Linked DNA regions of Methylomagnum ishizawai. The protein of the gene in region 1 binds, or shares a complex with, the protein of each later gene. Links are inferred from orthologs where the notes say so. Each region holds a gene or a part of one and is shown in the gene's direction. Other genes may lie near its edges.

What was found.
Region 2: the proteins of dsbD (region 1) and K5658_RS19275 are in contact, whole or in part, in a crystal structure (PDB 1JZD), measured with the Escherichia coli proteins. The link is inferred for Methylomagnum ishizawai from one-to-one orthologs.

The regions. Positions count from the first base shown.
Region 1 is NZ_AP019783.1:1,058,859-1,062,229, forward strand. What follows is about bases 182-3,240. They hold dsbD (protein-disulfide reductase DsbD), read left to right. Parts: upstream 182-573; coding sequence 574-2,907; downstream 2,908-3,240. Other genes in these bases: K5658_RS04890 (FxsA family protein), read right to left, coding at 182-195; cutA (divalent-cation tolerance protein CutA), read left to right, coding at 242-577; K5658_RS04905 (TlpA family protein disulfide reductase), read left to right, coding at 2,907-3,240. In the rest of the region: more of K5658_RS04890, read right to left, coding at 1-181; more of K5658_RS04905, read left to right, coding at 3,241-3,371. UniProt on the Escherichia coli protein: Required to facilitate the formation of correct disulfide bonds in some periplasmic proteins and for the assembly of the periplasmic c-type cytochromes.
Region 2 is NZ_AP019783.1:4,276,279-4,279,471, reverse strand. The notes cover bases 313-3,193. They hold K5658_RS19275 (DsbC family protein), read left to right. Parts: upstream 313-1,318; coding sequence 1,319-2,068; downstream 2,069-3,193. Other genes in these bases: mutS (DNA mismatch repair protein MutS), read right to left, coding at 2,149-3,193; rseP (RIP metalloprotease RseP), read left to right, coding at 313-1,289. Outside these bases: more of rseP, read left to right, coding at 1-312. UniProt on the Escherichia coli protein: Acts as a disulfide isomerase, interacting with incorrectly folded proteins to correct non-native disulfide bonds.

The DNA.
Region 1 (3,371 bases):
CGCCAGGGCGCGTTGCACGTTCATCCAGGTCGATAAGCCCTGCGAGCGCAACAGCGACATTCCCAGGCCGGCCGCGCCCAGCAGCAGGGCCAGGGTCGCGACGAAGCCCAGCGCCCCGAACAGCTTGATTAGAAGGTAAAGCTCCAGGAGCGGCAGGGCCACCACGGCGGCCAATAACCATTGTCTAATGTCCATCCCATCCTCATACGGTAAAATTCGGGAAAACCCAGGACTTTTTGCCATGTCCACCGCATACTGTCTAGTTTTCTGCACCTGCCCCGACGCCGATAGCGCCGGGACGTTGGCCGACGCCCTGGTCGCCGAGCGGCTCGCGGCCTGCGTCAATATCCTGCCCGGCCTGGTTTCGGTCTACACCTGGGAAGGCAAGACCGAGCGGGCCTCCGAACACCTCCTTGTGATCAAGACCGAAGCCGCGCTCTATCCGGCCTTGGAAACTTTCATCCAATCCCGCCATCCCTACGATGTCCCCGAGATCGTCGCCCTGCCCGTGGCGCGTGGCTCGGCTCCCTATCTGCACTGGATCAGCACATGCCTACATCCTCCCGAAGAACCATGATCTCGAACCCGCCGTCCATCCGCCGCCTGGGAGCCTGGGGCGGCTTTTTTGTGCTGTGCCTGTGGTGCGTGGGCGCGGCCTGGGCGCTGGAAGGCAAAGACCTGTTGCCGGCCGAACAGGCGTTCCGGAGCGCGGCCCGGATCGAGGGCGACGCCGTGTTGTTGGATTGGGAGATCGCCGAGGGCTATCACCTCTACCGCAAGAAATTCAAATTCGCCACCCAGACCCCAGGGGTCCAATTGGGCGAGCCGGTGTTGCCCGAAGGCAAGCTGAAACACGACGAGATTTTCGGCGAGATGGAGGTTTACCGGCACCATGCCCAAATCCGTCTGCCGGTGGCGCGCCAAGAGGGCGGGGCGCAAGCCCTGGCTTTGGAGATGAGCGTGCAGGGCTGCGCCGATGCCGGGGTGTGCTATCCGCCGCTCAAACGGACGCTGCGCTTGGATTGGCCCGCGCCACCGCCGTTGAATGTCGCGGCGGCGTCGAATTCGGTGCTGGGCGGGGCGCTCCATGCCTTGGGGCTGAAAACGGGTTCCGGCCAGGATGAACTATTGCCCGCCGAGCAGGCGTTCCGGTTCTTCGCCGAGGTGAAGGACGATCATACCCTGTGGCTGCATTGGCAGATCGCCGACGGCTATTACCTCTACCGCGAGAAGTTCAAGCTCGCCCTGGCCGGGACGCCGGGCGTCACGCTGGGCGATTACCAGATTCCCCCTGGCGAACCCAAGCACGACGAGGAATTCGGCGATGTCGAGGTGTTCCACAAAACGGTGGCTTTCGCGCTGCCGCTGGTGCGCGGCGCGGCCCAACCGCTCAAACTGGCCTTGAAGGCCGGGTTCCAGGGGTGCGCCGACCGCGGCGTGTGCTATCCGCCGATGAACCAGACGGTCGAGTTGCCATTGCCCGCCGCCGGTACGGTTCAGGCCGGCGCGGAAACCACGCCCGCGCCCGGAGCCGCCCCCGCCGGCGAATGCGAGATGAAATCCGCCGCGGGTTTCGTCGAGGACGCGCCGCAGTCCGAGCAGTGCCAGATTTTCTCTTCGTTGCAAAACGATTCGCTGTGGCTGACGGTGGCGAGCTTCTTGGGGATGGGCTTGCTGCTGGCTTTCACGCCTTGCGTGTTCCCGATGATTCCCATCCTGTCCGGCATCGTGGTCGGCCATGGCCATCATCTGACCACCCGCCGCGCTTTCTTCCTGTCGCTGAGCTACGTGCTGGCTTCGGCCTTGGCCTATGCGGTGTTCGGGGTGTTGGCGGGGCTGTTCGGCGGCAATCTGCAAGCCTTGTTCCAGGAGCCCAGGGTCATCATCGCCTTCAGCGCGGTGTTCGTGGTGCTGGCCTTGTCGATGTTCGGCTTGTTCACCCTGCAAATGCCCGGTTTCATCCAGGACCGTGTGGTCGGTTGGAGCAACCGCCAGCATGGCGGCACGCTGGCGGGCGCGGCGGTGATGGGGGCGCTCTCGGCCTTGATCGTCGGGCCGTGTGTCGCGGCCCCGCTGGCCGGCGCCTTGATCTATATCGGCCAGTCCGGCGATTGGGTGCTGGGTTTTTGCGCCTTGTTCGCGCTGGGGCTGGGGATGGGGTTGCCGCTGCTGGCCATCGGGGCTTCCGCCGGGAAGCTGCTGCCCAAGGCCGGTATCTGGATGAATTCGGTGAAAGCCGTGTTCGGTGTGGGTTTGCTGGGTATCGCCGTGTGGTTGTTGGCGCGTATCCTGCCGTCCGCGGCTTCGATGTTCCTGTGGGCTTTGCTGCTGATTATCCCGGCGATGTATCTGGGGGCGCTGGATACGCTGCCGCAGCCCGCTTCGGGTTGGCGCAGGCTGTGGAAGGGCGTCGGGATCGTGATGCTGGCCTATGGCGTCCTGCTCTTGATCGGCGTGGCCGCCAACACGGGCGATCCCTTGCAACCCTTGCGCGGTTTGCAGGCGGTCGCGGCGGGCGGTACCGGGACGGCGGCCCCGCAATCCCTGGAATTCCGGCGGGTCAAATCGGTGGCCGAACTCGACCGCGAAATCCAGAAGGCCCAGGCCGCCGGGCGTTGGGCGATGCTGGATTATTACGCCGATTGGTGCGTGTCCTGCAAGGAGATGGAGCGCTATACCTTCACCGATGCCAAGGTGCGGGCCGCGTTGGCCGATGTGGTCCTATTGCAAGCCGATGTCACCGACAACACCGAGGACGACACGGCCCTGCTCAAGCGCTTCGGCTTGGTGGGACCGCCGGCCACCTTGTTCTTCGGGCCGGATCAGGAGGAGCGCAAGGCGTTCCGGGTGGTGGGCTATATGGACGCCGAGAACTTCGTGGAGCATGTGCGGAAGGTGGTGCGCTGATGACCGGCAAAGTGTTGTATCCATTGATCGCGGTCGCCGCCTTGCTGGCCGGTATCGCCACCCAACACTGGCTGGCGTCCCCCACGGAACCCATCCTCGAACCGCCGCTGCACGATCTCGCGGGCACGCCGCACGCCTTGGCCGAATGGCGCGGCAAGGTGGTGGTCCTCAACTTCTGGGCCACTTGGTGCCCGCCATGCCGGGAGGAAATGCCGGAGTTCTCGCGCTTGCAGCAGGAACTCGGCCCGCAAGGCTTGCAATTCGTCGGGGCCGCCATCGACGACCCGGAAGAGGTCCGTAATTTCCTCAAGGACAACCCCGTCGATTATCCCATCCTGCTCGGCGACGAGCGCGTGCCGCATTGGGCCGACCAACTCGGCAACCACCTGTCGGTGTTGCCGTTCTCGGTGGTGTTCGACCGCGCGGGGACGCCGGTCGCCATCCATACCGGCGGCTTCGAGCGC
Region 2 (3,193 bases), 3.2 Mb from region 1 along the record:
GCCATTTCTGGGCAGCCCGCCGCCTCGGCGTCAAGGTCACCCGGTTTTCGTTGGGCTTCGGCAAGCCGCTGTGGGCCTACCAAAAATCCCCGGACGACACCGAATTCGTGGTCTGCGCCCTGCCTTTGGGCGGATATGTCAAGATGATCGACGAACGCGAGGGCGCGGTCGCTCCCGAAGACCTGCCCTTCGCCTTCAACCGCCAACCCCTATGGAAGCGGGCGGGCATCGTGGTGGCGGGGCCGGTGTTCAACCTGCTGTTGGCGGTCCTGATCTACTGGGGCGTGTTCATGCTGGGCGAGACCGGCCTCAGGCCGGTGCTGGGTCCGGTGGCGGCGGAAACCCTGGCCGGACAGGCCGGGTTCCGCGAAGGCGATGAAATCGTCGCGGTGAAGGGCGATCCCACCCCGACCTGGAATGTCGCCCTCGCCGCCGTGGTCGAAACCGCCGTCGAGGAGGAGCCGATCCAGGTCGAGGTCAAGGGCGCGGACGGGGCCGCCCGCGTCCTGGTGTTGAGGATTCCCCAGGAGGTGGCGCAGGAACCCGAGCAGCTTTATCAGAAACTCGGCTTCCGCCCCCACGAACCCGCCTTGCCGCCGGTCATCGACCGGGTCGAACCCGGCAGCGCCGCCGAAGCCGGCCAACTCAAGCCCGGCGACTTGATCGTCAGCGCCGACGGCACGGCGATCAAGACCTGGAAGGAATGGGTCGAATTCGTCCGCACCCACCCGGATGTGGCGATCCGCACCGTCGTCGAGCGCGGCGGCGTCCGCCTCGATCTCGGCATCAAACCCAAAGGCGTGGATTCCCCCGAAGGCCGGGTGGGCCGGATCGGCGCGGCGGTCAGGATGCCGGAGGACATGGAACAGTCGTTGCGGGCCGAATACCGGCTCGGCTTGTTCCCGGCCCTGGGCGCGGCCATCGACAAGACCTATGGCTACGCCGCCTTGACCTTGAAGATGATCGGACGCATGGTGGTCGGCAAGGCCAAGGTCGACAACCTCAGCGGTCCCATCAGCATCGCCCAGTACGCCGGGCAATCGGCCAGCGTCGGCTTCGGCCAATTCCTGAAATTCCTCGCCATCGTCAGCATCAGCCTCGGGGTGTTGAACCTGTTGCCGATCCCGGTGCTGGACGGCGGGCATCTCCTGTTCTATTTGATCGAAGGGGTCAAGGGCAGCCCGGTATCCGACCGGACCTTGGCGTATTGCCAGCAGGTCGGGATGTTCATCTTGCTGTGCTTGATGGTATTGGCGTTCTTCCTCGATATTGAGCGCCTGTTTAACTGACCGGGTTTTCCTAATTGTTTGGAGTTGCCATGAAGAGAATCATAAGCGCCGCCTTGCTGGGGTTGGGATGGATGTTGTCCGGCGCGGCCCAGGCCGATGCCAAGGCGGTCGAGGAGGCATTGAAACAGAACCTGCCCACGCTCAAGCCGGATTCGGTCCAGCCTTCGCCGATACCGGGCCTGTACGAAGTGATGATGGGGGCGAAGCTGTTCTATGTGTCGGAGGATGGGCGCTATCTGATCCAAGGCTCGATGGTCGATGTCAAGGACCGCAAGGATTTGACCGAGGCCAAGCTGGCCGGGGCGCGGCTCAGTTCGCTGGACAAGATGGGCGTGGGCCAGATGATCGTGTTCAAGCCCAAGACCACCAAGCATGTGGCCTATGTCTTCACCGATATCGACTGCGGCTATTGCCGGAAGCTGCATTCCGAGATCGACCAATACCTCGCCCAGGGCATCGAAATCCGCTACCTGTTCTTCCCGCGCAGCGGCCCCAACACCGATTCCTATTTCAAGGCGGTATCGGTGTGGTGCGCCAAGGACCGCAACGCCGCCTTCACCAAGGCCAAGAAGGGCGACACCCCCGAGCGTAAGGACTGCGACAACCCGGTGGATGAGCAGCTGGCCCTGGGCAATGCCTTCGGAGCCAACGGCACGCCGATGATCGTGACCGAGAAGGGCGATATCCTGCCGGGGTATGTACCGGCGGCGCAGTTGGCCAAGATCATGGAGCAGCAGGCGGCGGACCCGCCAGAACCGCAGGCCGCCGCCAAGAAATAACCGGCGGCGGTTTCCCGGATAACGGACGGGGCGGATAGGCTTGGCCTATCCGCCCCGTTCGCGTTTGTGGGCGACGGGTGTTATCCCTCCGCCAGCTGCTTCAACGCGAACAACACCTCCAAAGCCTGCTTGGGGCTGAGTTCGTCCGGTTCGATCTCCTTCAGCCTTTCCAGCGCCGGATGCGGCGCGGCTTCGGCGAACAGGTCCATTTGCCGGGAGTCGCGGCCCTTGGCCTTGGGCTTCTCGGCCTGGGCGTGCTGTTCCAGCGCGGCCAGTTTCTCCCGCGCCTTCTTCACCACCGTCTTCGGCACCCCGGCCAGCGCCGCCACTTGCAGCCCATAGCTCTGGTTGGCGGGGCCGTCCTTGACCGCGTGCAGGAACACCACGCCGTCCTTATGCTCCACCGCGTCGAGGTGGATGTTATAGACCGCCGGGCATTCGTCGGGCAGGGCGATCAGCTCGAAATAATGGGTGGCGAACAGGGTGAACGCCTTGATTTCCCGCGCCAGATGCTCGGCGGCGGCCCAGGCCAGCGACAGCCCGTCGAAGGTGCTGGTGCCGCGGCCGATTTCGTCCATCAGTACCAAACTGGCGGGCGTGGCGTGGTGCAGGATATGGGCGGTTTCGGTCATCTCCACCATGAAGGTCGAGCGCCCGCTGGCGAGGTCGTCGGAGGCGCCGATGCGGGTGAAGATGCGGTCGAAGGGGCCGATGATGGCGCTTTCGGCGGGGACGTAGCTGCCGATGTGGGCCATCAGCACGATCAGCGCGGCTTGCCGCATGGCCGTGCTTTTGCCTCCCATATTGGGCCCGGTGATGATGAGCATCCGACGCTCGGGTGATAACTCCAGATCGTTCGGCACGAACGGCGCGTCCAGCACGCTTTCCACCACCGGATGACGTCCGGCCACCACCCGCAGCCCCGGTTCCGCGCTCATCGTTGGTTTGCAAAAGCCCAAGGCGTCGGCCCGTTCCGCCAGATTCGCCAGCACGTCCAATTCCGCCAGGCCCGCCGCGCATTCCCGCAGCGCCTCCAAGCGGGTGCCGAGTTGCTCCAACAATTCGTCGTACAGGGCTTTCTCGAAGGCCAGGGCGCGTTCGCGGGCGCTCAACACCTTGTCCTCG